Regions from separate parts of the Shewanella sp. 6_MG-2023 genome, predicted to be linked through region 1. Evidence: predicted binding sites of a transcription regulator. Region 1 holds the regulator's gene; each other region holds the start of a gene.

What was found. Region 1 encodes LexA, which represses DNA repair genes until DNA is damaged. Its sites were predicted from a motif close to TACTGTATNNNNATACAGTA; they were not measured.
Region 2: dinG (ATP-dependent DNA helicase DinG) is a predicted target of LexA. The motif match lies at 7,309-7,328, and genes of this name have one in related genera.
Region 3: Q4533_RS13905 (LexA family transcriptional regulator) is a predicted target of LexA. The motif match lies at 7,111-7,130, and genes of this name have one in related genera.

Annotation. Positions count from the first base shown of each region.
Region 1 covers NZ_JAUOQU010000006.1:5,855-16,133, reverse strand. The annotation lists gene Q4533_RS05115 (efflux RND transporter permease subunit) at 1-964, shown strand, start outside; gene Q4533_RS05110 (hypothetical protein) at 1,048-1,314, opposite strand; gene Q4533_RS05105 (VOC family protein) at 1,356-2,153, opposite strand; gene mtr (tryptophan permease) at 2,521-3,765, opposite strand; gene plsB (glycerol-3-phosphate 1-O-acyltransferase PlsB) at 3,777-6,197, opposite strand; gene lexA (transcriptional repressor LexA) at 6,576-7,193, shown strand; gene Q4533_RS05085 (cell division inhibitor SulA) at 7,190-7,696, shown strand; gene coxB (cytochrome c oxidase subunit II) at 8,127-9,743, shown strand; gene ctaD (cytochrome c oxidase subunit I) at 9,753-10,279, shown strand, end outside.
Region 2 covers NZ_JAUOQU010000002.1:176,371-186,649, reverse strand. The annotation lists gene Q4533_RS02025 (TonB-dependent receptor) at 252-3,020, opposite strand; gene Q4533_RS02020 (porin) at 3,470-4,654, opposite strand; gene Q4533_RS02015 (DNA polymerase II) at 4,880-7,270, opposite strand; gene dinG (ATP-dependent DNA helicase DinG) at 7,379-9,454, shown strand; gene Q4533_RS02005 (TSUP family transporter) at 9,463-10,236, shown strand; gene Q4533_RS02000 (primosomal replication protein) at 10,233-10,279, shown strand, end outside.
Region 3 covers NZ_JAUOQU010000023.1:45,331-55,609, reverse strand. The annotation lists gene Q4533_RS13950 (YkgJ family cysteine cluster protein) at 243-545, opposite strand; gene Q4533_RS13945 (pseudouridine synthase) at 745-1,434, opposite strand; gene Q4533_RS13940 (hypothetical protein) at 1,478-2,230, opposite strand; gene Q4533_RS13935 (hypothetical protein) at 2,596-3,024, shown strand; gene Q4533_RS13930 (DUF4937 domain-containing protein) at 3,076-3,804, opposite strand; gene Q4533_RS13925 (bile acid:sodium symporter family protein) at 3,840-4,811, opposite strand; gene Q4533_RS13920 (DUF6435 family protein) at 5,093-5,272, shown strand; gene Q4533_RS13915 (RecX family transcriptional regulator) at 5,307-6,119, opposite strand; gene Q4533_RS13910 (hypothetical protein) at 6,266-6,670, opposite strand; gene Q4533_RS13905 (LexA family transcriptional regulator) at 7,150-7,557, shown strand; gene Q4533_RS13900 (Y-family DNA polymerase) at 7,598-8,854, shown strand; gene Q4533_RS13895 (YgjV family protein) at 9,151-9,807, shown strand; gene Q4533_RS13890 (HlyD family secretion protein) at 9,946-10,279, opposite strand, start outside.

The sequences.
Region 1 (10,279 bases):
TATCGATATTGAGCCGAAACTAAAAAATGCAGCTCGATATGGTATGACCCTAAGTGACATCCAAGATGTGGTGCAAATCGCCATCGGCGGTATGAATATAGGGGAATCAATTCAAGGTCAAGAACGTTACCCAATTAACATTCGTTATCCACGAGAGTTACGTGACAGCATCGAAAAGCTCAGAGATTTACCGGTATTAACCAAAACCGGTAAATACCTGCCATTAAGCGTCTTAGCCGACATCACCATCAGTGATGGACCGCCCATGCTTGCCAGTGAAAATGGCCGTTTAATCTCATGGGTGTTTGTCGATATTAAAGATATTTCTATCGGCGAATATATCGAGCAAGCGCAAATAGCCTTAGGCCAGCAAATCACTTTGCCAGCACGTTATAGCTACAGCTTTGCGGGTCAATATGAATATATGCAGCGTGTTGAAGCCAAGATGGAGTTAGTCATTCCACTAATGCTGGCAGTTATTTTTATATTACTGATGCTGACCTTTAACTCGTTTGCTCAAGCTTCAGTAATTATGCTGAGTTTACCCTTTGCCTTAGTAGGCAGTGCCTGGTTTTTATATTTGCTGAACTTCAACTTTTCGGTTGCGGTATCTGTGGGGATGATTGCCCTTGCGGGTGTCGCCGCTGAATTTGGCGTGGTGATGCAGGTGTATCTCAACAACAGTATAAAAGACCGAAAACATCATGACACTCTCAATAGCAAAGATGATTTACGCCAAGCATTGATTGAAGGTGCTGTAATGCGGATTCGCCCCAAAGCGATGACAGTTGCGACCATATTTTTTGGCTTACTGCCGATAATGTGGGGCACAGGAACCGGTAACGAAGTGATGCAGAAAATTGCCGCACCTATGGTTGGTGGCATGGTCACTGCGCCGCTGCTATCGCTGTTTGTTATTCCAGCCATTTATTTACTAATCTATGGTCGTAAACTCAGTAACTAGGTTTACAAAGTCACTCATAAACACTAAAAAAGGCGCTTAAGGCGCCTTTTTATCTATAAAGCCACAAGCTGAATATAAGCTTGTTAGCTTGGTTCACTGAGTACGCCTTGCTTTTCTCGTGCCAGTTGCATCATCCTTAAAAGACCCCAAACCATAATACAACCTCCGACTCCAACCATAGCAAACAGCAGTATTGGCTTCGCCAGCATCGGATAAGCCGCTGTATCAAAACCTGCAAACAAGCCATATAAACCCGCCGCCATTAATAACGTGCCAGGAAAATCAATGACTGCCACCATGGTCATTTTCTTTTGAATTACCGCGAGTTTTTCGTCCTTTGTGAGTGTCATAAGTCTTCCTTGATTAGATTTACAGTTTAACTTTCAAGCAATTATTCTACTTCAGACGCTACCTCGGTCAATGCAATAATTGAAAAAGTGCCGCCTTGGGGATCATCAATCACCGCAAAACGACCCACATCCGGAATATCCGTAGGCGGGACACAAATTCGCCCGCCTAGAGCTTCGGCATCTTGAGCCATAGCATCACAATCTTGCACACTAAAATACAGCATCCAATGGGGCGGGGTATCACCCCACTCGGACGTCATTTGCATCATACCGCCAATGGCTTGCTTATCCACCAGCCATTGCACGTAATCAGCTATGCCCATTGAAGACATATCAAGGCTGTTAGTCTCAAAGCCAAGCGCTTGGGTATAAAAATCGGTTGATGTGGCCAGATCGCGGCACATATATTCAACCCAGCACAAAGTATTGGGCTCAAATGAGCGCTTAATGCCGATATGGTTAATGGCCTGCCAGATTGAAAATCGTGCGCCATCAGGATCTTGGCACACAGCTATAATCCCTGAATCACCAACAGAGTGAGGGCCTGCAATAATTTGTCCACCCGCAAGCCTAATGGCTTTAATTGTCGCCTCAACATCATCAACGGCAAAATAAAGCTGCCAATGGATTGGCAAACTCTCCATCTCTTTGGGCATTTGATACATAGCCGCAATGTCATCACCCGCTAACTGCAACATAGTGTAATGACCCTCAGGCATGGGCATATCATCAGCCTGCCACTGAAATAGGCTTTGGTAGAATGCTTTCGCGGCATACCAATCATGACTGGCAAGTTCGACCCAACAAGGTTGCCCTTGTTTATAGTGTGACACCTTCATACACCTCACCCTGCTGTTGATAATGACTTATAAGAATAAAGGTTTAAGCTGAACCTAAATGACAACACTCTTTAAGTTAAGACACTTTTAAAGCTAAAGTCGAGTTGGCAATAATGGTTGGTTATTCGTATAAAAAATGACATTTAAATAATAAATACAACTTAAAATCATAGCCTTATATAGACAACAATATCAGCAAGCCATGGCTAGTCACTATCGGTCACAAGTCGTAAATTACACACACCTTTAGTCAAAATGCTAACAGTCACATCCTTACTTGCTAGAAAACGCCCATAAAAAAGCCCTTTTCAAAGGGCTTTTTGGAGGTCATTTCGGTGTTTAAACACCACTTTATCTAGCTAAAGTATTATTTATAAACTGGCAGTAACTCAGCCATCGCCAACAAATGACATGCGCCGGTGATGACACCGAATGCAATAATCACCACAATCAATGGCGTACCACCTGGGACTCTAAAGCTCTTCTCATCAGGGAACATTTTGCGCGATTTGTATGCCATCATGGCTGGCACTATCGCCGCCCAAATGGTCGCCGCTAATGCCGCAAAGCCAATGGCAATCAAGAAACCATTAGGGAATAACAAACCTAATACTGTCGGCGGGATAAAGGTGATCGCAGCTGTTTTAATGCGGCCATTATTGCTTTCTTCAAAGCCAAATAAGTCAGCTAGATAATCAAACAAGCCTAAGGTCACCCCTAAGAATGATGACGCCACAGCAAGATTAGCAAACAAGGTCAACATGGTATTAAGCCATTTACTCGCCATCACATCTGACAGAGCGCCCACTAACACACCCATATTGCCGCCCTGGGCAATAATGTCGCTGAACTGACTACGGGGAATGTTGCCCATGGTTGCCACTAACCAGCAGCTATAAATCACTAAGGCGATAAACGTACCAATAAAGATGGCTTTTAAAATCACTTTAGGTTGTTTGCCGTAATACTTAACTAGGCTTGGCACATTGCCGTGGTAACCAAAACTGGCCAGCCCAAAAGGTAGCGCCGCTAAAATATAAGGCGAGAAACTCGCCTCACCATCTGGCATTAATAATTTTGCGCTATCAATATCAATCAGCAGATTTCCGATGGCGAGAAAAAAGGTAATTAACATCCCGCCAATCATAATGGTGGTAATGCGATCAACCGCTTTGGTACTGATGATCACCACTGCAGCAAGTACGACGGCAAACACTAACCCTGCGATCGGTTGAGGTAAGTTAATCCCCATCCCCGCAAGGGTGTGATTAACAATCGAGCCACCACCACTGATGTAAGCATAGGTCAGGATGTACAACACAAAAGCAATAGATAGCCCGTTAATAATCCGCCAAAACTGGCCTAAGGTTACCTTAGTTAAGGTGTCAAAACTGTCACCGGGTTTAAAATGCAAATTGGTTTCAAGTAGCATCAGACCTGACACCAGCATACAAAACCAAATACCAATTAACATGACTAATGAATAGCCAAACCACATGCCTGCACTGACCACAGGCAAAGAAAACATACCAGCACCGACTGTGGTACCGGCGATGATCATAGCACCGCCCAATAAGGATTTATTTTGCGGTTGAGATTGTGTCGAACTCATAAAATTAGTTATTACCCATGTTCCATTGTGACACTATCAACAATGGTTTTTCGAACAGATAAACGCAGCATACCATTGGCATGATCACGTATTCGGATGACTTCAAATTGATTATCGTTAGCGGATAAATACCCTAATTCTTTTAATTTCACACTCAAATTATTGTAGAGCTTTTTATCATAAAACTCAGGCGCAGTAATTCCATGTAAAGCACCTAAACGCTGAGCCAATAAATGGCTGGCGCTTTCTAAATCAGAACGCTCAATTTCTGGTTTGTAAGCCAGTAAATTAAAGATAATCGCGTAACGCTGTAGGGTCTCACTGACCGTGGCGGACAATAACATTAACTGAGTGACATTACTTTGATTGACTTCAAAGTGATCGCTACCGGAAATTAGCTTTTGTTCAACAAACAAATCAAGCACTTGATCCACATAGGCACTTAAATCTTCAATGCCCATAAACAGCTCAGCTTTCAATAATGGGTAAAAATCATTAACAATTTGCTGGATTTTTTCTCGGCTAAATTCTTCATATTGCACCAAGCAACTGGCGATTAATGAAGGCACCGCCATTAGATGAATTATGTTATTGCGATAATAGCTCATCGCAATCACTGAGCTATCTTCAATTGCGATAATTTCGCCGATGGCATCTGTGGTTGAGGTAAATTTATTCAGCGACAAACATTGCTCAACTAGGTCATGAGCTGAGCCCTCAGCCACCGACGCATACTCAGTATAAGGAACATCCTTTAAGATTTTCAGGTAGAGGTCTAGCTGGGTTTCAAGCTCACTGCGCTGCAGGGCGTTTTGCTCTGAAGCCAGCAGCGCCATACTTGCTAATGTCACCGAACTCGCTGCGGCGGCGCCATTGATGTTAGTCATCACTTTATTGGCCAATACATTTACTGCTGGCGTTAACCATGATGGCTTTTGATCCGGATCTTGAGCAATTTCTTCACGCCAATTTGGCGATTGTTGATTTAAAAATTGCTGCACATTGATTGGCTCGCCAAAGTTAACGTAACCTTGGCCAAAGTTGCCTAATTTACGCAGCGCACCAAAGACCTGCCACACTGATTCTTTTTGCTTTTTCTTACCGCTTAACTCTTTATGATAGGTGGACACTTCCATCACATGATCATAACCAAGATAAACTGGCACTAAGGTTACTGGGCGTTCAATGCCCCGCAGTACACAGTTAACTGTCATCGCTAACATGCCGGTCTTAGGCGCTAATAAACGACCGGTACGAGAACGACCACCTTCGGTGAAGTATTCAACCGAATAGCCTTTAGCAAATAACTGATCTAAATACTCACGAAACACTGCGGTATAAAGTTTATTACCGTTAAAGCTACGACGAATAAAGAAAGCACCACCACGGCGGAACATAGGGCCTGCTGGCCAAAAGTTTAAATTAATACCGGCGGCAATATGCGGCGGCACCATGCCTTGGTAATACAAAATATACGACAGCAGTAGGTAATCCATGTGGCTACGATGGCAAGGCACATAGACAATTTCATGACCATCATGATGCAGCTTACGCACTTTTTCAGCGCTTTTAATGCTAATACCGCTGTATAACTTATTCCACAACCAAGTAAGAAAGCGCTCAGCAATACGCACTAAGCTGTCTGAGTAATCCGCTGCAATTTCATCTAAATACTGAATCGCTTTTTCGCGGGCTTTGTCTTCAGGAATTTTTTTATTAAGCGCTTCTTCTTTTATCGCTTGAGCAATGGCATCAGACTTTAATAATGAGTTGAACATTGCCTGACGATTTGGCAGTTGTGGGCCTGTCATCACTTTACGTTGCCGTCTAAAGTGCACTCGCGCCACACGGATAAGTTTATGCGCAATACTGACATCAGTGCCGTGTTCATCAGCCATATAACGTAGCGACATAGCATTTGAAAATTGAATAAAGCTATGGCGACCTAAGAACAAAATCATCAACCATTTACGTAACCAGGTTGGGTTTTCACGCTCAAATACGGCTGCGGTCATGGTGTCATCTTCTTTACCAGGGATACGTCCCCAATACAGACTCACTGGCACCAATTGAATATCAAGTTGATCATTTTTTTTATGTAAGGCTAATAAGCTGGTGAAGTTATCAACAAATTTTTCGCCACTTAAACGCTTGCCAAATAGAGGCTTACGACCTTCAATACACACAATTCTAGGGGTATTTAAGCCATCAACGTCTAGTCGCTCATAAGGGCTCGGTAAGCCATATTTGGCGGTCACTTCATTTAATGCCGCAATATCACTGAGTGATTCTGTCTTCATCACATAGACCACTGGTTTATCTGGGTCTAAGTTCAGATCGGCAAAGGGATCTTCAGGCACAACAACCGTGTGCACCATCAGTTTTTGAATCCAACGTAATGATTTTGCTATGATTGAGTCAGGTTTTAACATGAGTGTTCGCATATTCAACATCAATTAATTGGCCATAGAATACCAGATAATGGTTCAGTTTCACTAACAAGGGTCTATACAGAGAATATTTGTTCAGTAAAAATAGCCATATCCGAATAACAACCAACCTATTTTCAATCAACACTACTGTATAAATATACTGTTTAAACAAACGATGTGAGAAATAGCCAATTTCATCGGTTTAAAAAGCTGACTTACCTTCATTAACTAAATAATTAAATTACATATACTTAACCGTGCCCCCATATATAGCCAACAAGAATTAGATGATAATAGTTAAATTAATTTGGTTAATACTTGCGCGATCACCGATACTGTATATAATGACAGTCACTGTATAAAAAAACAGGAATCAATATGAGACCTTTAACGCCACGCCAAGCTGAAATATTAGAGCTAATTAAATGTAATATCGCCGAAACAGGTATGCCGCCAACTCGTGCAGAAATTGCAACTCGATTAGGCTTCAAAAGCGCCAATGCCGCTGAAGAACACTTAAAAGCACTGGCAAAAAAAGGCTGTATTGAAATTATTCCTGGTACCTCTCGCGGGATCCGCATGGTGCAGGTGGAGGAGGAAGTTGAAGCAGGCTTACCACTTATCGGCCAAGTTGCTGCAGGTGAACCTATCCTTGCTCAAGAGCATGTTGAACAGTATTTCCAAGTTGACCCAGAAATGTTTAAGCCCAATGCTAATTTCTTACTACGCGTTCGAGGCGACAGTATGAAAGACATTGGTATTTTAGAGGGCGACTTATTAGCAGTGCATAAAATGCAAACTGCCACCAATGGTCAAGTTGTAGTGGCACGTCTTGAAGACGATGTAACCGTGAAAAGATTTGAAAAGAAAGGCAATATTATTTATTTACATGCTGAAAATGCAGAATATGAGCCGATTAAAGTTGATTTAAGTTGCCAAAACCTAACGATTGAAGGGCTTGCTGTTGGCGTTATTCGTAATGGAGGTTGGTTATGAACACATTAATAGGCAATGCACCGCGTCACCCTGGATTATGGGTAGATATGGCATCTGATCCCTTACCCACTAAACAAGGGATTGAAACCAAGCGCACCCAAAACCAAGGCTTAACTGAATTGACTCAATTATGCAGTCAGTTAGCCATTTTAAGTCAGCAAGGCCGTTGGATTGTACTGATTAATCCGCCGCATATCGGTTATAAGCAAATTCTTGCTAATGCCAATGTTCGTATGGACAGAGTATTGTTAGTTCACACCAAAGATGAAGTCGAAACCCTGTGGGCGATGGAAAAAGCGCTCACTAACGGTACTTCAAGTGCAGTAATTACTTGGACACCACCATTAGATGCCCGCGACAATCGCCGCATTCAATTGGTTGCCAAAAATGCCTTAGCCCAAGGGCTTATCATTGAAGATGTAAATACTCACTTACCTGAAGGCGACCCATTAACGCAAACTTTAGCAGTACAGACTCGGGTAAACCTTACCTCGTTTCACTAGTAAAATATGACTAAAAAAGCCCTTCACTACGCTGAGGGGCTTTTTTTTGCACTTTTTTCAGCAAATTAGATGATAAAGTGATCTTGATCAATATTTAATCTCCAAGTAATGTAGTTAACAAGGTAGTAACAATTTATCGTACTGCCGAGAATAAATGTCAAAAAGATACAAACGCTATTAAAAGATTGAGCTGGTACCGTGCGGTATAGAAAGCCTTGAATGTAAAGCGTCAAATATAATTGATAAGTTCAGTATTAGGTACAAGTGTGGCACCGTAACGTAATAACATAATTGAGTTTTCAAGCTCAAAGCCACCGTGTACTTTGAAATGATCAAACTTTTTCGGGTATGAAAAGTTTGCATAGAGCAGAGTATTACTGTGTGGCTTTTCTTTGTAATTGCAATTCGCAATTAGCAGAGGAGTAGTCTTGTGAAGCGATTGTTGTACGGATTAATGGTGGCGTTGCTTGCAACCCCACTCACAGCGGCAGAGATGCCCTTAAACATGACTCAAGGTGTAACAGAGATCAGTGGCCAGGTTTACGACCTGCATATGATTATTTTGTATATCTGTTGCGCCATTGGTGTCGTGGTCTTTGGGATCATGATTTATTCCATGATCTATCACAGAAAATCTAAGGGTGCAGTTGCAGCCGACTTTCATGACAGTACCAAGGTTGAAATAGCTTGGACAGTATTGCCATTTCTAATCCTAATTGGCATGGCAATCCCAGCAACAAAAACGCTGATTGCTATGGAAGATCCCAGCGATGCTGAACTGACAGTCAAAGTGACGGGCTCTCAATGGAAATGGCATTACAGCTATTTCAATGAAGATGTCGAGTTTTTCAGTTTATTATCTACCCCAGCAGACCAAATTACTGGCACCGCAGATAAAACCGACACCTATCTTTTAGAGGTCGATAAGCCGCTGGTTTTACCAATAAATCGTAAAGTACGTTTTTTAATGACCTCGGATGACGTTATCCACTCTTGGTGGGTACCAGCATTTGCCGTTAAAAAAGATGCAAATCCTGGTTTCATCAATGAAGCTTGGACTAAAATCGATAAAATAGGTACTTATCGAGGCCAATGTGCCGAACTATGCGGTAAAGATCATGGCTTTATGCCTATTGTTGTTGAAGCCGTTTCTGAAGCAGACTTTGACCAATGGCTAATCGACCAAAAGCAATTTGCTGTCGATGCTAAAGCCGCTGCACAAGCCTCACTGAGCCAAACCCTTAGCTATGACGAGTTAATGGCCCAAGGCGAACAAATCTACATGGGTCGCTGCGCGGCTTGCCACCAACCTAATGGTGCTGGTTTACCTGGCGTCTTCCCTTCCCTAATTGGCAGTCCAATGATTAAAGGCCCAGTGTCTGGTCATATCGATATTGTCGTTAATGGTAAGCCTGGCACTGCGATGCAAGCGTTTGCCAAGCAGCTAACGGCAACTGAAATTGCTGCAGTAGTCACTTATGAGCGTAATGCTTGGGGTAATGACTCTGGCGATACCGTGCAAGCGGCTGATGTGAGTGGCAATGGGACAAATTCTAGCGCTACACCAACCACTGCAGACGCTCCTAGTGCAGGCACTTCTACCGCAGACACGTCAACGCCTGTGACTTTACCAGCAAGCTTACCTACAGCTGAACAACTTGAAGACACTGCAACACAAGCTGTGACTGAAGCGGCAACACAAGCAGCAGAAGTTAAAGCTGTGGTATTGGATGACTTGACGATGGATGAGTTAATGACCATGGGCGAGCAAGTCTATATGACTAGCTGCGCTGCATGTCACCAAGCTGCTGGTACTGGCTTACCTGGCGCGTTCCCTTCATTAGTAGGCAGCCCACTCATCGTCGGTCCAGTGACGGATCATCTTAATATTGTCATCAATGGTAAACCTGGCACGGCAATGCAAGCATTTAACTCGCTACTTACGCCACAACAGCTTGCTGCAGTGGTGACTTATGAGCGAAATGCCTGGGGTAATAACTCTGGCGATGCAGTTCAGGCTGCTGATGTTGTTGGTCACGGAAAGTAAGGGATTAAAATGAGCACAATTACACAAGATTCACCAGCCGCTCACGACGATCACCATGATGACCATCATCATGGGGCGCCAAAAGGCATTATGCGCTGGGTTTTAACCACTAACCATAAAGATATTGGTTCAATGTATCTGTGGTTTAGTTTCATTATGTTTTTAACCGGCGGCGCAATGGCCATGGTCATTCGTGCTGAGTTATTCCAACCCGGTTTACAGTTAGTTGAACCTAACTTTTTTAACCAAATGACCACAGTCCATGGCTTGATTATGGTATTTGGCGCAGTCATGCCAGCCTTTACCGGCTTAGCTAACTGGCTCATTCCAATGATGATTGGTGCGCCAGATATGGCACTACCGCGGATGAATAACTGGAGCTTTTGGATTTTACCTTTCGCGTTTGCGATTCTACTTAGCTCGCTATTTATGGAAGGTGGAGGCCCCAACTTTGGCTGGACTTTCTATGCACCACTGTCAACAACCTATAGCCCTGATAGCACAGCATTATTTGTGTTCTCAGTTCACATTATGGG
Region 2 (10,279 bases), on a different contig from region 1:
ATTGTTAGTTTTTTCTTCCCTATTCTATACCCGCTAAGGCATAGACCCGCTCGCATCATTTCACAAAATGTTGACCTGTGTCAACAATTGAGGACATCAAAAACTAGTGAAAAGGAGAGTTAACAAGGCGAATCTGTTTGAAAGAGTATTAATTGAACATTTGATTTTAGTTTAATGAGTAAATCTTAAACAATTGCATAAAAAAATGCCCGTTACTTACGTAACAGGCATTTTGTGTCCAAAACTATTAATTAAAATGCATATGAACCAGATAAGTAGTAAGTACGACCGTAAGAGTCAGTATAACGTGGATCATAACCTACCTGATGTCCTGCACCGCCTGAACGTAAGCTCAGTGATGGCTGTTTATCTAATAAATTATTAATACCAAATACTACGCTTGCGTGATCGGTGATATTCCAACGTGATTGATAATCAAGTTTGGTATAAGAGCCCACTGATAGTTGTACATCTTGACAGTCACCAAAGGCATCATTTTCTGTTACGCTACAGACTTCTTTAGATTGAAATTGATCTAAATAGCCTGAACGATAGTTAAAGGTAAAGTTATGATAAAAATCATCATGCTCATATCCCGCTTGTAACTGACTAACGACGCGGAATGTTACTGCATTATTATCACCAAACTTACCTAAACTTGAAATATAATCATCGGTAGTACCTGGACGAGTATACTCACTTTCAATGGTGTAAGTTCCGGTCAAGCCAAAGTGAACTGTACCGTAAGAAAGATCTGTAGCACTATTAAAATGCCAATCAAGACCTGAGTTTTTAGATTTACCTACGTTCACGTTAGCTTGCAAAATAGCTAACTCATCTATGCCTGTTGCGGTATTTGTTTTATAAGTAAATAAATCATAATACTTTTCAGGTTCAGCAAAAATCTGTGCTTCAGTTAAAGAAGTAACAACATCTTCCATTTCAACTGCCCAGTAATCAAGTCCAAAACTAAATTGGTTAGATGGAGCATATACAAAGCCTGCAGAGTACTGAGAAGATGTTTCAGATTTTAGACCTGGGTTGCCTTGTGAAAATACATTATATTGCTGAGAACCAGGCTTACACCAAGCTTCTTTTGCATCTCCAGTACCTTCAAATGGACATTGGTAATTACCACCAGTTACACCTGCTTCTGCACGTGGTTGACCGATTGCTAACATTGATGGCGCTTTAAAGCCAGTGCCATAAGATGCGCGTATTAGTAAGTCTTCAGTTGCTTGCCAGCGGCCGCTTAACTTATAAGTAACATCATCATCGCTATCATTTATGGTTCCGCCATTTAGATTATCATCTACTGCACCAATGTTGTCATAACGTAAAGAACCGGTGATATCGAATGTATCTGTTAATGGAACATTTAATTCAGCAAAAGCACCATATACTTCTCTAGACATAGAGTAAGGTTGATCAGCACTTAAGAATAGTAAGATAGATTCTTGGTTTGCATCAGATAGCGAATAATCATAATCATAGGTTCTATAATCTGCACCTGCAGCAAAGTACGCATCATTACCATTAACTTCAAATACTGGCATTGATAGTTTAAAATCAAGAGCATTCATGACTGTCTTAGAATTAGACCAATCACCACTGTAAACAATACCTGCAGCATCTACTTCTTCTTGAGTTACTGTACCTGCAGGAGCAAAGATATCAATTGCGCCACTTTCTACAGCATCAACAAATTTAGACTCAATTAACCAACCTGTTGGGTAGTTTTGATCCGTATCATTCACTGAGTATGTATAAGCTGCGTCAAAATCAATATTGTCACCAATAGTGCCTTCTAAGCCAGCAACAAGATGAGTAGATTTAGTGTTCCACTCAGTTGTACGATTTCCTGCTGGCAATGCACGCCAAACACCTAATCCAAAATCAACATCCTCTGGATTGTAACCCGCAGGTAAATTAGGAGTAAAATATTGATCAAATAACGGGCTGTCTGTTGAAATCAGTACGCCACCAGATGGATATGGTGCGATACGAGTTGTCATTGAATAATCTGAATAAGTACCTTCTACAAAACCAGTTAAATTATCGGTAATTGCAAAATCAGCTTTTAATAAGAAACTATCACGCTCTGACTCAGGTTGAATTTCAATAGTCGTTGTATAATCGAACCAGCACCAATCACCAATAGATGATGTATTTTCTGCACAAACACCAGTTTCATTGCGATTTGGGTTAAAATCTTGAGTTGTACCATCAGCAAAGTAAAAACGACCATTTCCTGGTATTGCATTTGGTGAGCCGTTAAAGAAAAATAAATCTTTACCTTTGCTCTCAAACTCAATCATGCCAGTTTTTGCGAAGTCACGGTCTGTAGCTTTTAGTTGCTCTTTGCTATCATGGCTATACGATAACATTACGTTAAAGCCATCAGTGTCAATATCACCAAAACCAGTCGTGATACTACCATTCCAGCCCGAACCACCGTCTTCTTCAGGTAGTGAGTAACGACCTGTGATTGTGGTTTCGTTTACATTATCTTTTAATACGAAATTTACAACGCCAGCAATAGCATCTGAACCATATAATGCTGATGCACCATCAGTTAACACATCTACGCGTGCGATTGCACTTAATGGTATTGAGTTCAAGTCGATAGTACTTCCTGAACCACGTGGCGCCATACGGCGTCCATTTAATAACACTAGCGTATATGCTTCACCAAGATCATGTATCGAAGCAGTACTAGTACCGCCACCACTACCACCAACTGAATCAGATGTAGTCGTAAAGCCTTGCATTGCAGGTAATTGCTGCATTAAATCAGCAACATTGTCTACACCTGTGCGTGCAATATCCTCTGCTGTCAGCACTGTAACGGGCAATGAACCTTCCATGTCTGTGCGTTTAATTGCAGAACCTGTTACTTGAATACGTTCTACTTTTTCGCCTTCTTCAGCAGCGAATGCTACTGGTGAACTAAGTGCTGCCGCAGCGGCACCGCTAATCATTGCTAGACGCACTGATTTAGCTAATAAATTCTTATGCATTGTCAATCTCCCTGGACTTGTGTCTTTCTTATTGTTCCAACCTTATTAATTTAGGTTGGTTAACGAAGTTGAACATCGCTCAACCACATTTCGTATGCAATAAAATCACAAATAAAACATTAATTCAACATATGTTTCATTAATATCGGGTCAGTTAACATGTTTAGAATGGTTATTTCGTCCACAAAAACATACAAAAATAGAGAATTAAACTACACAGCCACCTTAAGCCTCTGTATTTAATAGCATTTAAAAATAACAAATAACAATTTAAAATGTTGCAGAATTGTTCCGATCGGCTATTTTATACCCACAACAATAAATAGATATGTGGTCAAATGACCTTCGAGACTTACAATTAATTAACAAGCAGACGGTCGCTATGAATTTTAAAGCAAAAAAAACACCCCTTTCGGAGTGTTTTAATGGGTAGTTGTTAAATTTTAATTTTATAAAATGTAACGAATACCGAAGCCAATGCCATCATCTTCACTGATCTTCATTTTGTCTTCGTTTGTTCCGCGGAAATCACTGCTGTCGATACGACCTTCAAAATAAAGGATGGTGTTTGTATCCCAGATATAATGAATACCTGCTGTAGTGAATTGACGCTTAAATACTTCGCCTTCATCAGCGCCTAATACGTTATCAGCATCTAGCATGTTGTATGCTAAGAAAACACGGATGTTGTTGTCAAAACGATATGATACTAATGACTCAACACCTTTAGAACTTTCGATCATACGGCCAATGTTATCTGTGTCATGAAATTTATTTTCATTGTAGTTAGCAGAGAAATAAATACCTTCTGCATCCCAGTTACCATAAGTTACGCTTAAGCCGTAAATTTCATCACGCTCTTCAATGCGGGTGCCGTTCTCTAATTCACCTTCAAATTTACCCGTGTTGTAACCAATACCAACAGATAATTCATCAGTGAATTGATACATAGCCGATAAACCGAAGGTATTACCGTATTCTACAGTACCTAGTGACTCTTCATCACTAATACTTGGTGCATCAGAAAAACCATCTACGTTCTCATCTTCGTAAATAACGAATTCATTTTGCTTTAACTGTACTTGCGCACCAAAACTGAATTTATCAAACGAGTTACGGTATTGAATGGTTTTATCACCACGGCCTACACCGTTAATAGCGCCATCAGCTTTATTGTATGTGTATACACCTGCAGCATTACCATCCCATACGATAGGGTAGTTTGTTCCGGCAACAACGTCGTACCAAACACCCCATTGCTTACCTAGGCTGATTGAGCCGTAAGTATCATTTGATACGCCAACGTAACCTAAACGGTTATTTAGAAAGTCATCGCTTTGTGATTCAAATTGACTACCAGCACTATAAACGATTTCACTGTTACCGAATGGGTTAACACCCCACTCGAATTTAGCAAAGGTTGCCCAACCATCATTCATTTGACGATCAAAGGCGAAGTTAATACGTGATGCGCCATTGACGATTTCAGTTTCACCTTGGCCACTATAAATACGTGCATCGATGAAACCACCAATAGCAACAGAGTTTTTCTCATCTTTATAGATTTCGATAGCAGAAGCTGTTGGTACAAACATAACTGCTGCAAGTGTTGATGCGATTAAAGTCTTTTTCATCGAGCTAAACCTTCCCATTTCATTTTCATCATTAATTATTTTAAATAATCTATTTGCATAGAATTTTTCCATTAACTGAAGGCTAGCATGATGAATTAGCATGAAACAAAGAGATAAATCGATTAAATATCATAATAAACTAAATAAGCACATTGCAAAGCACAAACCACTACCAAAAGACATAAAAATGATAACGTATCACCATAAATTACACAGCCAGCAACATTAAAGTAACAACATCTGATTGCTCACAAGACTATCAAAACTGTCACCTTTGAGCCCTAATACTGGTTCTGCAATGGGCTCGATTTGTTTATCAAGGTAATATTGGTAATCAATTGATTCATTGGTTGCTTCTATAGGTTGCGCACCATTCAGAGTCATCCTGTAAGCGATCATGGTGCCTCTTTTACCAAGCTCCGAATTACCTGTTATTTGACATAGACGCGTTGCGGCTTTCACATGTGGTGAAGATTTAGCCGTATAATCTTCAATGTTACGCTTTAGGCGTTTTCTAAAAATTAGTTCATCATCAAATGAGCCATTTTGAAGCTCCTTAATTTGCTTTAACAAGTAGCCTCTAACGTCCCCTTGGCTAAATAATAACAAGTATAAATGATATTGCATTCTTCTGGCTAAAGGGCTCCAATCACTTCTGACTTGCTCCATGCCTTTAAAGGTCAGTGCTAATTGTCCCTCCTTGTCAGTGGTTGCCCCTACATAGCGTTTTTTACTGCCAGCATCTGAGCCTCTTAATGTCGGCATGACAAATTGATTAAAGTGACTTTCAAATTCAAGTTCCAAATAACTTTTTAACTGAAACTTGGTAGCACAAAAATCGGCCCATTTTTGGGTAATTTCCTGTGCCAGCATATGACCTAACTCACTAATATCGTCTATTTGATGCTTTTCTCCTAACCACACAAAGGTAGAGTCGGTATCACCATAAATCACCTTATAACCCAACTCTTCAATCCAAGCTTTGGTTTGCTTCATGATTTGATGGCCACGCATGGTAATCGAGCTTGCAAGCTTGGCATCATGGAACACACAGCCTCTAGAGCCCAATACGCCATATAAAGAGTTCATGATTATTTTAATGGCTTGGGACAGAGGTTGGTTGTTAAGTTGTTTGGCTTGCTCACGCTGCTGCGCGAGTGTTGTTATTAGCTCTGGCAATATGGGGTTGTCTCTGCTAAATCTTGCATTGAGAAAACCCGGCACAGTCACTTCGTCAGGCTGCTGTTCGCCCACCACCAAGCCTTTGGGATCAATCAAAAACGTTCTAATAATTGATGGATAAAGGCTTTTAAAGTCCAACACTAAAACATCTTTGTAAAAACCCGGGATAGAATCCATCACATAGCCACCAGGAGATTCAAGTCCATCACTAGCTGGGTGAGCAGGGGCAACAAAACCGCTTCGATGTAAGTGCGGTAGGTATAAATTATTAAAAGCAGCAACAGATGCGCCAACGCGGCCAAATTCTAAGCCGGTTAGTTTGGCCCGTTCAATGGCAAAAGCCAGCAACTGGGTTTTATCAAAAATATCCCATACTAGGCGGCAATCGGTAATATTATAAAACGCCAACGCGGGTTTATCATGGGCAAACAAATGACAAATTTCTTGGCCACGATTATCTACATGATCAATAGCCTTGCCTTCATTTAGTAATTGTTGCGACACATGCTCTAATGAATAGCGTTCAAAATGATAAAAAGCCGCTTTAATCCAATCGATGCCATCTAATACCACTCGGCCAGGCAAGGATAAGGTTTCAGGGCGATGCTTATCTTCAACCTTCCAGCTTAATACCGTCGCCCCACGACCAATGGTTAACGGTATCGAATGTAACTGACAACGTTTAAACAATAGTGACAAATCAAAAGTGACGACCGCCCAGCCAATAATGACATCAGGATCATATTCGGCAAACCAAACAATTAATCGCTTAATAAGCTCAACTTCGGTAACCACCCACTGAATATAGTGCTCTGACTCTTGAGGCTGTCCCACCATAATGACTAATTGATAATCTTGCCCATATAAGCCAACTGAATATAACTCGCCGCTAGGGCTACATTCGAAATCCAACGAAATCATAGAAAGCGAGATGTCATTATCGCTTTTTCTTGCTTTTACAGCTTGGTACACCGGCAATTGACTTAAGCTGGTATTCTGACTGTTACATAAATCAGCCTCTAAACTAGATTGCCCGATAAACTCAACATCAAAGGCAATAAAGCGTTCTATCAAATATCGCTGCTCTGCCCTAATATCTGCCTCATAAATCTCAATCCCCATATCATTGGCAATCCGCAATAACTGCCTTTGTACACTGGCTGACTTTAAATAAATACAGGCGATAGCTTGGTGATTAAAGTTTTTAAGCGCGATAGTTTCGATTCTGCAACCTTGATGAATATGTCCTGCGAGTTTTGGTATATCTATTTGACGGCAAAAACACACTACTTCAGCCCCGTCCACTTCTATCAGCACAGGGCCAGATCTCGTTTTTAAATAATATTGCAATATAAGTCGACCATCACGAAAAGCTGAATGCCGCGTCAACACTCGCCCTTTGATAGAAGTCACCTTATTTACGCTTACTGTCATAGTTTTTGGCTCGATTAAATATTTCGTGCAGTTCAATTCACTGTTATTATGTACAGCATATAACAGCGAACACATAAACAGTAAGCAAAGAATGCGAATAGGTCACTCATGTTAACGGATAAAGTCAAAAGTCAGATCCGCACTATCTATAAAGATATCGCGGCGGCAATGCCAAATTTTCGCTCTCGCCGTGAGCAAAACTATATGGTGGCTGAAATATCTAAAACACTGGCCGGTGAATATGACAAACACCGTCGCATTATGGTTTGTGAAGCCGGCACCGGTATTGGTAAATCCTTATCCTATATTCTTGGCACGATTCCGTTAGCCATTGCCAGCAAGAAAAAAGTCTGTATAGCAACGGCAACCGTAGCATTACAAGAGCAATTACTGCATAAAGATTTACCCTTCTTTTTGCAACAGTCTGGGGTAGACTTTAAATTTGGTTTAGTCAAAGGCCGTCAGCGTTATGTTTGCTTAGCAAAGCTTGAAGCCATGATCGGCCCCGAAGACACCTCACAAATGGCGATGTGGCAGACAAAGCCTGATCAAAGCCAGATTGACCAACTCAAAAAAATCCATAAAGATTACCAAGATAAAAAGTGGAACGGTGAAATCGACACTTTAGAGCAACCTGTTCCTGACTTTTTATGGCAGCAAATATGCTGTGATAAACACAGCTGCCATCGTCAGTTATCCAATCATCATAACTGCCCTTTTCATAAAGCCCGTGAAGATGTCGAAACCTGGGACGTACTCATTGTTAACCACAGTTTGTTATTTGCCGACTTAGAACTGGGCGGCGGCGTTATTTTACCAGAGCCTGAAGAGATGTTTTATGTCATCGATGAGGCGCATCATCTGCCAACAGTTGCCAGAGATTTCTCCAGCGCCCAAGCAAGTCTTCGCGGCACAGCTGATTGGCTAGAAAAGGCAGGTAAAACCTGCTCTAAATTACAAAACCAATTAAAAACCACTCATATTATTGCACCAGTGCAAGCGATGCTAGATCACATTAATGAGCTGGTTAGCCAGCTTAATCAAGTGGCACATTTTTGTGATACCCAGCCGCAGCTCTTTGCCAACCCAGAAACCCGTTTAAGATTTGAAAATGGCAAATTACCAGAGTCATTACTCATACAGGCCGAAAACTTAGCTTCAGCATCGAATTCTGCATTAAAGCAATTTAATAAAATTCAAACCGTTTTAAGTGAAGCGATAAAAGATGGTGAGTTACCTAAACATCAATCAGAAACAGTGCTTTCAGAAGCAGGCTTTATTTCCCAGCGTTTAGAAAACTTGCATAAATTATGGAAAATGCTCGCTAAAGAAGACTCAAAAAAAGGTGCGCCCATGGCGCGCTGGGCTGAACTGATCACAGGTAAACAACAGGATTATTTATTTTGTGCGTCTCCTATTGAAGTGGGTTTCATGCTCGAATCTATGCTGTGGCAAAAAGCCGCAGGTGTTGTATTGTGCAGCGCAACACTGCGGGCGCTGAATAATTTTAATCATTTTGCCCATCAAGTCGGGTTATCATTAAATGATGGCAGCCGCTTTTTGGCGTTACTATCGCCATTTGATTATCAAAATAATGCCACATTATTTATTCCTCAAATGAAGAATGAGCCTACAGATGAAGCCTTTACCGATGAGCTTGCAGAGCAGATATTGGCATTAGTTGAAGATGAAATGGCAACATTGGTGCTGTTTGCCTCTTATTGGCAAATGGAAAAGGTGACAGATCAAATTATTGGTAAAATGCCTAAAGAGCAGTTATTTGTTCAAGGAACTATGCCAAGACAACAGGTGCTAACTCAACATAAAGCCCGTTGTGATGCCGGAAAAGCCAGTATTATCTTTGGCACAGGCAGTTTTTCAGAAGGATTAGATTTACCTGGGGATTACCTTACCAACCTGATTGTCACCAAACTGCCCTTTGCAGTGCCGACATCACCAGTTGAACAAGCACATGCGGAATATATAAAAAGCAAAGGTGGCAACCCTTTCCTACAATTAACCATTCCAGATGCGTCACGTAAATTAATCCAAAGTTGTGGTAGATTACTGCGCAAAGAAGACGATTATGGCCGAGTGACTATTTTAGACCGCCGCCTAATTACCAAGCGTTACGGTAAATCGTTACTCGATGCCCTACCGCCATTTCGTAAAGTTATTGAATAGGTATTTTTTTGGAATTTTTGTTAGACCCTAGTCATTGGGTCATTCTGGCGATAATTGGTGTTGTTGCAGGTTTTATAGATGCCGTTGTTGGCGGTGGCGGTTTGCTTTCTATACCTGCACTGCTAACGATGGGCGTTCCACCCCATTTAGCATTGGGTACCAATAAGCTCGCAGCCTGTTTCGGCTCTATTACTGCAGGTTATACCTACTACAAACAACAACTCATTAAACCTTCCTTCTGGTGGGCTGCATTTTTGACGACCTTTATAGGTGCCATCATCGGCAGTTTTTTAGTTTATTTTATTGATGCTGCTTGGCTCGAAAAAATCTTACCGCTGATCATTATCGGGATTGCAATCTACACCCTTATAAGTCCCAAAGCGATGGGCGAAACTATCATCAATCAACCCACCGGGTTGCCATCTCAAAACAAACAAATAGTGCAAGGAATGTCCTTAGGTGCTTATGATGGTTTTGCAGGCCCCGGTATTGGCGCATTTTGGACAGTATCCAGCATCAGGCTGCATAAGCTGCCATTATTAAACAGCTGCGCCTTAGCAAGGCTAATGACCTCAGTGAGTAATGTTACCGCATTAGTCATTTTTGCCTTATTAGGCGAAGTGGATTGGATATTAGGTTTGTGGATCGGTGTTTGTATGATGGCGGGATCATTTATTGGGGCTAAATCTGCTATAAGATTTGGTATTCCCTTTATCAAACCGCTATTTATCATTACTGTATTATCCATTGCAGCACATTTAGCTTGGACGGCTTGGCTATGAGAAACACCAACCAACTCATTTACCAATTAAAACAGCAGCTCAG
Region 3 (10,279 bases), on a different contig from region 1:
GCTTTTGTTAGCTTTTAATGAGCACCTGATTGATAGAGGTTTATTTTAAGAACTGACTTTAACACTTGTAAAAATCTAGCAGCTGTAACAATAAAATCTGTGATTGTTGTTAAGGGTTATATCATTTTTAAGGCAAGTTAGAAATATAGAAGAACTTCGGGTTACTCATTGAAAAGTATTGTCTTTTTATATAATCAACCCCACTCATTGAGGCTGTGGCCGCCTCGTAAGCTATAATTAAGTTATTTGTCTAGCTTAACAATATGGGTTCTTTCTTGTTCACACTCATAAGACCCCATTTCAAACTCACGGCAAATCCACGGTCTATTTTCATAAATAGTACACATTAACGTTTCTCTATCTACTGCAGCGCACCATCCATCATCTAATCGTTTCATGGTTTGGCTACCCCAGCTGTCTTCACTGATGTATTGCTCTGGTACACCGGTGTCAGAAATAATCATCACTTCAAGTTTGCAGCAGCATGCTTGGCAACTTGAACAGGTGATTTCTGGATCAACAATGGTCGTGATATCAATAGTCATAATTTACAGCTTATAAGTAATGGCAAGTTTGAAGTGGCTTTTGAGGTTATGTTTTACGTTTTGGTAAAGCATAGAGTGTTAAACCTAAATATACAGCGGATAATAGCTTAACGAAGTGTTATTCACTATCGCAATTGTCATTTAAAGACTCAATTTAGTGATGTTTTATCATTGACAAGCCAAGCTGATGAAACATCCATCAGCTATTGAACGAATTGACCTCAGCTTCAGTAAGGTAACGCCATTGATTACTGGAAGTATTTAATTTTATCTCACCTATTTGCTCACGATGAAGCTGGGTTACTTTATTGCCCACAGCAAAAAACATACGTTTAACTTGATGGTAGCGACCTTCAGTAATACTTAGTAGTACCTGGCTTTCGTTTACTGTTGTGATTTTAGCTGGCAATGTCGGTTTGGTTTCACCGTCCAGTAAAATCCCCTGCTCTAACTGTTTAATCGCTTGAGTTGATAGCGATTTAGCTAAATGTACCCGGTATAGTTTCGCGCAGCTCATTTCAGGGCGAGTAATATTAAAAGACCATCTGCCATCATCAGTAATGAGCACTAAGCCCGTTGTATCTGCATCAAGCCTGCCAACAATATGTAATTCGTCTTTATTATCGATATCAATATCGTTAAACAATGAAGGATAATGTCCATCGACATTTGAACAAATCTTGTCTGCCGATTTATGCAAAAGTAGATATCGAAATGGCCTTGGAGTTAACGTCTGACTATTTAACTGTATGAGGTTATTCTCATGGACTTGGTGCTTTACATCCTTGATAACCCCATGATTGACACAAACTTGCCCTGCTTCAATTGCGGTTATCACCTGAGTTTTAGTCAGTGCAGTACTTCTTAATACAAATTTATCTAAACGCATAAGGTCCTAATACAATTGCCAATAATCGCTTCAAATAACTCGTTTAATTCCAGCTTTGTTCAATTGCGGTCGATAACGCAGAAGAGTAACTTGATAAAATTGCAGTGTGGCCAGCGGTAAACATGGCAAAAGAAGCATCTATAGGTTCTACAATACCTGTGCTCGTTACATCAACATTTAAAGTTGGAAACAACATCGTTTTAGATTTGATTACGATATCTTGTGCTTCCGTTAGTGAATACTCATCATTAGAGAATGCGGCATTAGACAAAATCGATAGCTCTGAATCTGAAACTTCTTCTATACTTGTGGCATTGTCTAAGGCAAGTACTGAATCTTCACTTGAGTCTGCTAAGTTTGCGATTTTATAATCTTCAGGCTCAGACCATGTGTAGCTATAACCACTATCAAAATCATAAATTCGACTATTTTCAAACTCGATTTTTGCTATCGCACCATCAGCAGGCAAATGAAAAATTACTCGGCTAGCATTGGTACTTTTGGCATAACTATTTTTTAATAACACATCATTAAACGTGTATTCTACTCTTAGTTCAAGGGCACTTTCGTCATTGTAATTGCTGACACAATGAATGCTTATGTTGTCGGTAGCATTACATAAACGTTTAACCGTTGTCTCTGATAAACCTAGTTGTTGAGCATTACTGCTAAAGTTTTTATCTATTTTTGAGTCTTCATCATCGTCTCCGGGATGTAAAATACCGTCGATGAGATCACAACCGCCAAGGTTCAAACACAACACGCTAAAAGCAACGAGCTTAATTTTTGAATCCATTTAACTACTACTCCAATATCTAATATCACCTCATTTTGACACGATAGCATTGTTTTTATAGGTTAAATAGTAAAACCTTAGCTTCATCATGCTTGCTTTCAAAGCTTTAAAATTAAGTCAACATTCATGGTTATTTCAGCTCCAACATCATTAACGTTTAATTCCTATGGTCTAAATATCAACCAGCTCATTAAACACAGCCTATATATGTAGGATTCAATCCTTCATATGGCATTCAGCACAGCGTTAATGATTGATTATGATGTATTTAAACAAATCATCGTAAAAACTTAAAACAGTAGTTATCGGCCTAATTTTAGGTGATTTTAAACATATTTTACGAATTAAAAATTTAGGGTAATAGAATGAAAATGACATTGGTTGCAGCATTACTTATTTCACTATCTGCAGGTGTTTCTGCAGAGACATTGAACGAAGCAGCCCATCATAAATTAGACTCAGCAATGGAGCAGTTAATAACATTAGATGAGCAAACTGATATTCTTATCACTGTTGATAAAAATGCTAATTTTGAACGCGTTACCTATCAAGGATTTGTCAAAGACGTTTATAGCGAAATTTATACCACAAGCCACAAAGCTAAACAGCTTGGGCTTGAAAAAGTGAACAAATTCTATGTTTATAATGAATCTAATATAGATAAGTTAAGTGATAAAATTGCCGTAAAAATTGATCAAGATAAACCAAAGGCATTCTCAGTTGATTTGTACCGAAACTATCGCAATGACTCTGGTAAATTTAGCTATATCGCTCGTATTATTGAATACAAATAGACTTTTTATTTACCGGTGACTTTTTATTAAAATTAGGCAGGCTGTTGAATATCAGTCTGCTATATCCTTAGCTATTTCAATAGCTCTTGCTTGCACATTCCATTTCGCCTCTAGCTTAATAACCTGTTCAGATAACGCTGTTAACTGCCCTTGTTGTTCTTGCTTTGGCTGGATTTTATTTTGCATTAAAACAACTTTTTGTTGATTGCTCCACCAGCAAACCAGCATGAACTCAACTTTTGCTTCTACGTTTGTATCTTCTTGGGCACTAGCTTGTGACTTAAGTGAGCGACTAAGCCTTAAAAGCTGGCAATCAATCAACCCCTTTGATGAGTAGTTGTCAAAGTAAAGTTGCTGCAGTTGCGCCATTTGCGCTAAATCAGCCACATAATGACTAATGCTGATAATCTCTGAGTTGAGGTGAGCCACAACTAAGTTTGACGATGTTGGCAACATTTCAAAATACTTAACCTGGCAGGTTTGGTAGGTTTTACCCTGATGATTAGTGGTAAATATTTGATCGTGCGTAGTTTGCATGAAGGCAGTAACATCTTCAACTAACTGCCAAAACCCGAAAACCACGGCGGTATTTATGTTTTTATCATGCAACGGTGCAGCATAATTTTGCAAAGGTAGTTTATTTAAATCAGCGCGCCAGCCACCCGCTTGTGCTAAAAATCCGCTACAATTTTCTAATTGCTGCCAAGCACATTGGCTTGCTGTAAAAGCGGCAACATTATCATCATCTACAGTGCAGCTAATTAGTTTTAAAATTGTCATTACCCATCCTTATGCATTGAATTTAATCAGTTACATTATTTTGCTAATCGCTTTGCATAGCGATTAGCTAACAGTGCACAATAAAAAATCTGTATTGGGTGATACAGCATGATGGGTAACAAAATCATTCCCAATGCGGGATCAGATCCAAAAATAACCTGCGCCATCGGTACACCAGCTGCCAAGGTTTTTTTAGTGCCGCAAAACACCGCGGCGATTTCATCTTCCTTATTAAATTGACATCGCTTAGCGCCCCATTGGATCCCATGCACCATAAACAACAGCACTAGGGTACAAATGGCAATACAATACAGCAGTAACCAAGCTGAAAATTCACTCCAAATACCATTAATAACCGAATCACAAAAGGCATTGTAAACAATCAAGATGATGACGATTTTGTCTACTTTGTTTATCACGGATTTATGTTTCTCTATAAAGCGCAGTAATAACGGCCTTAAAAGCTGGCCAACAATCATTGGAATTAATAATAGTTTGGCGATAGAAAACACCGAATCCATCAGGTTTAATTCAGCGCCATCGAGATTCATAAACAGCTGAATAAATAATGGCGTTATAAAAACGCCTATAATACTTGAAAGCGATGCATTGAAAATTGCCGCAGGTATGTTGCCTTTGGCTACGCTTGTCATTGCTACTGAAGAAGATATGGTACTTGGCAATACGAATAAATAGCAAAAACCAAACGCTAGCGCTGCAGGCATAAAGGCTAAAAGTGAATCCCCAAAAAGTAGCCACAGGATCGGGTAAGCAATAAAAGTGGCCGATTGAATATAAAGGTGTAGTCGCCAGTTAGTAACGCCCGCTTTTATTGCCTTAGGTGACAGGTTAAGCCCATGTAAAAAAAACACCATGGCAATACCAATAGCCGTTACTTGATCAAGCTGTAATATCCCGCCAGACTTGCCCACATCAGCTGACACCATAGCCAATGCAATCGCTGCAACCATAGCGACTAAAAACCATTCTTGTTTTAATTTACTCATTATATTCATATCAAAAAATTTAACCTTAACAACTTAAAAACGTAAACTTATTAAAAAATCTCTTTACTGCAATGATTCTTAGGTTGAATTTTTTTCACGACTTTTTGATGTGCCGAATGAAAAGCGAACCTAGGGGCTCAAACACTGTTAGCAAGCATGACCAACAGCAATTTAATTTAACAGCCAATATATAAACTTACGACCATTAAAATTGCACTTTTATAAACTATTTCCTCGTTGAGGCGTATAACTATGCATCTTCTTTCTAACAGGATTCACCTATGTTTGGCATATTCAAACGAGATCCCATTAAAAACTTACGCAAGCAATATGATTTAACGCAAGAACAAGCCATGCAGGCACAAAGAAAGGGGGATATAAAAAGTTACGCTAGCCTTTCCTCTGCAGCAGAGAGTATTTGGCAACAGATTGAATTAGCACAACGACAAGCTAGTAAGTAGCTTTAAAACTCCAAATAGTTTAAATAGACAGAAGCTATGCATCATCATCTAAAGTCATGGCCTCTTTTATTTCATCACTATCAAAGCCTTTTCGAGATAAGTAAGCATAGGCTTTGGACTTTTCTTTATAGTCGGATAAATCATAACGCTTTTTAGCCAGCTGACTTTTACAACTGAGATAAAAGTCTAACTCTTCTGTTAGGCTTAGTTGGTATATCAGCTCTTCGAAATCACTGACATCAAGAAGCCGCTGTTTTAATTCTTGCAAGATCAGCGTTTTGCCTTTGCCTTTATTATACAACTTGATAATTTCAGACTTCAGGTCAGCCTTGTCTGCTTTTATGGCTAATTTACTGCGCAGGGTGTCAACTTGAGGGTGTTGTGATAGTGCGTAATCAATTTCAGCGCGAGAAAACCCTTTGGTGGTCATCTGTGAATAAACTTTTTCTTTATTAGTGCCATGAAAGTGTTCAAATTTGTTTTGCAATCGCGCTGTCGCCATTTCAAATGAATCGACATTTTGCTCATGCATGACTTGTTCAATTGCGGTATCAATTTCAGCAACTGATACGCCTCTTAATTGTAATTTACGTTTGATAGCGCCTTTACCCGTCTCATGACTAAAGGCCAGTTCGCAATAGCGAACGGCAAAATCAAAATCTTTTTTCAAATAGCCACTTTCAATGAGTCTAGCGAGAACAGTGTCAATCCATTGCTGGTTATCGGTTTTACGCTCAAGCTTGGTGCGAATTTCATTGATAGTAAAATCTTGCTGACCAAGGTGCCAATAGGCACTGTTGAAAACATTCTCGATTGTTTTGGCTTGACGAAGTGGCTTACTTTGCATAAAAATTTTAATTGATTAGAAATGACAAAGGCAGTTTAGCAGACCACTACTCTGTTCAGAACTAGAAGTTCTTGCCACGGTAAAATGTCTGCTTTATTCGTGGTAAATATTAATCGCTTTATGAATATTAACTATGCCCGTACATCTTAATTATTTGCGTAGTGGACACAATCATTCTTTTTAGCCGTTTGTTGCAGCAGTTGTTTTAACTCTGTTTTTCCACCGCTTTTAGTATCATTGATTTGTTGTTCAATGGTTTGTGTTTGCATGACAATTTTTTCAATCGCTGTTTGTCTTGCGCCCTCTTCTGACTGGCCTGATAACACGAGTTGTTCAACAAGATCTGAATAGCGTTCGTAGACCACTCCTTTATAATAATCGGCCTGTAAAGTCATCGGAGTGTGGGCATATACAATTGAGCAGCTTAAAGCACTATTGATTTGCGTGAATGAATCCTGAATTTGAATGACAACGGGCTTTTGAGTCGATGGGCTAGCGCTCGCGCCAAAAGATAATATTGCTAACATTGAAATGATAAATACTTTTTTCATTATGTTTACTCCCGTTGATGAACAACTGATTTCTGGCTGATTAGCACTTTGCACTTGAACTCATCGTCAGTATTAGCGCTTTATAAAATTCTGATACTGAATTCTGATACTGATAATAAGCTTTAAACTTGCCTCTATTTTACCTACGTAAGCTAAACGTAAGCTGAACAAACAATTAACTTTTAACGTTTTTCCTTAAAGAATGCTTATTAGGTTATTTTCGGCTAATGGTTCGACAGCAGCTCGATAATAGTCGCCACTCAATCTTAAACACTCACGCTTACCTTGCTCATAATTTAGTACTTAGCAATGCTGTTTAGTTCAGCTCACTCAGCAAAGCATTCCCTCAATGACCCATAACAGATTAAATAACCAACAATTCGCACACTTATTCGACAACCTTACGGAATTTATTGCCAATTTTACGGGGACAGCTATAATACTGTATAAACATACAGTACTGTTGGGTGTCGATTGTTATGAAGGTTATTCCTATTTTTGCTTGTGCCGGTATTACTGGTTTTGAAAGTCCTGCTGCTGAATATCGGCAACTGCCATTAAGTTTAGATGAGCTATTGATTGAACATCCCAGTGCCACTTTTATTGGCCAAGCTAGCGGCGACTCTATGGAGAAAATCGGCATTTTTGATAAGGATATTCTCATTGTGGATCGCCATGTCAGTGTCGAAAACCATGATGTGATAGTGGCAAACTATAACGGCAACTTTGTCTGTAAGCTCATTGATATCAAGCGGCGATTATTATTATCGGCAAATGATCTTCACCAGAGTGTCACGATACAAGAGTATGACAACTTCAGTGTTGAAGGCGTGGTGATCCGTTCAATCCGTTGTCATCGCCAAAGCCCTATATTAGTTAATAACTAATGTTAGCTGATTAAACTAACGACTAACGGACAGTTAAATTATGTATGCACTCGTTGATGCCAACTCTTTTTATTGCAGCGCCGAGCAAGTGTTTCGCCCAGAGTGGCGTGGCCGTCCTATCGTGGTGCTGTCCAATAACGATGGTTGCATTGTGGCGGCTAACCGCCAGGCAAAAGCATTAGGAGTGGGTAAATTTGGTCCTTACTTTGAAGTGCGTGATTTTTGTGAAAAAGCAGGCGTGATTGCGCTTTCCTCCAATTATGAGCTTTATGCCTCTTTGTCTCACTCTATGATGGAAGTGATTGGCCGCTTTGCACCTGAGCAACATATTTACTCTATTGATGAGTCATTTCTGTCATTTAAACATTGTTACCCTGCGATCCCGTGTTTATTAAGCCATGCCGCTATGATCCGCCGCGCGGTATGGAAAGAAACCCGCTTACCTGTGTGTGTCGGTATTGCTGCCACCTTAACCCTTGCCAAAGTGGCCAATCATGCCGCTAAAAAGCTCCAGGGCTATAACGGGGTATGTTATATCCAATCCATTGAGCAAAGAAATGCCATTTTAGCGACAATGAAAGTCACCGATGTGTGGGGGATCGGTTCGCGGATCGGTAACAAATTACATGCCATGGGGATCACCACCGCACTGGATCTGGCTAAATTACAACCAGGCATTGCTCGTAGCCAATTTAGTATTGAAATCGAGCGTACAGTCAGAGAGCTCAATGGCGAGGCTTGTAAAGGCTGGGATAGCGCCAGAGCAGATAAACAGCAGATCTTTTCAACTCGTAGTGTCGGTGAACGTATTAGCGATATAGACTCATTATTACAGGCGCTCAGTAAGCATGCTGGTATCGCGGCAGCCAAAGCCAGAAAGCAAGGCTCTGTGGCTAGCACCATACTGATCTTTGCCAGTAACTCCCCTTATGATGAACAGCCTAATGGCTTTAAATATCATTACCGCTGTGCATATCCAACTAATGACAACCGTGAAATCATCAGTTACGCAGCAGAAATTGCCCGTAAGCTTTATAACCCCAATACTCGCTACTATAAAATCGGGATTGGATTGTTAGATTTATCACCGGTCAAACATTTGCAAACAGACTTGTTTGCCCCAGTAAAAGATCCTGCCTTGATGCAGGTTTTTGATAAGTTAAATCAACGCTACGGTAGTGATGCAATATTTGTCGCCGCCCAAGGTATTGGAGGTAAATGGCATATGCGCCGTGAGCTATTAACCCCGCAATACACCAGCTGTTGGCAAGATATTCCGCAAATCCACTGTGGCTAAATTGGTGATAAATTGATTTGCGTGTGCTGGTTTTTATTCTGACTTGGTTCAGGTTTAGTTCTGGCTTTAAATTAGCGTAAAATGGACAACTAATATCAAACCCAAACAGTACATTAATCGATCTTAAGCTCAACAAAAATACAACTTAGCCAACTCTAGCTGTTCAAAAAACACTCTCCAGTTCACAGTTTTATATCTAATCACATGAGCGAGGCTATTATGCGATTTTAGCCATTGTGTTATTGCTGAAAAAAACGACAATACGCATCCTTAATTTTCTTGGATTGTGCTTGCCTGTGTTAGATTTTTCCGCATTTGATTTTCAGTTTATTGCCGAGCCCCTATTTTACTTTCAGCTTATTGGCTTTGTCTCAATGGCCATTGGCTGGTGGGCAAATAGCCAACAACAAGACTGCAAATTTATTCATGGCAATATGATAGCGTCAGTACTTACCGCAATCCATTTAGGCTTATTAGGCAGCTTTCTCGGCATGGCCAACCAACTAGTTAATGTTATTCGCTTTAGTTTATGTCAAAGTTTGAATAGCAATAACCAGCAAAATCTTGCATCGACTGCCTGGTTAACATCGCCTTTAGCCATGTCACTCAGCTTTAGTATTATTGCCATGACGCAGGGTTTTCTGTGGGCTGAGCATTGGAGTGAATGGTGTGCGGTCATCGCTGCAGTCGTAATGAGCTTTAGTTTATTCTTCTTAGCGGGCAGTCAACTAAGGTTAGCTATGGTTGCCAGTAATGGATTAAACCTGATGCTTTCAATATATTTGATGTCATGGTCAGGAATACTCTACCAAGTAATGACAATAGCAATATTGGCACTAGGGCTTATGCGCGAATTTAGCGACTACTATAACGACCAGCTCAACCAAAACTTTGAGCAAAATAGTGCCCTTGAAAGCTGTAATGAAACACAAGTGGCATTGTCTAAAGGTTAAAGTAATTAGCTTGAATCAATTCAGTTAGGATGAGTAAACCCTGTGGTAATAAGCAATTAAGAGCGAGTCATATTACTCACTCTGCTAATGCTAATACCAATGACTCGCAACGAAAGCACATTCACTAGAACGCATTCACTAAAGCGCATTAAGGTACGACTTTAACGCTTTAAGCCTAACAGTCGCCGCGCCAATGATATCCATAAAGCCCAATGCTGGATGGGGTTTCTCAGCAGAAATCCAAGCTGAGCCGGTTGCCCCAATCGGTAATGAATAACCTTCAGGTTCTTCAAACTCAATAACGACTGTACGACCATGAGAGCCGCCATTGTTACCCACATGCTGGCGCACATGTTGACTGCCACTCATGGGGTTAATCATGGCTTCGCCCGTACCTGAAGTAATGCTGTGCACTCTGCCTCTAAAGATTTCTCCCGGATAAGCATCCACATAGAACTCGGCAAACTGCCCA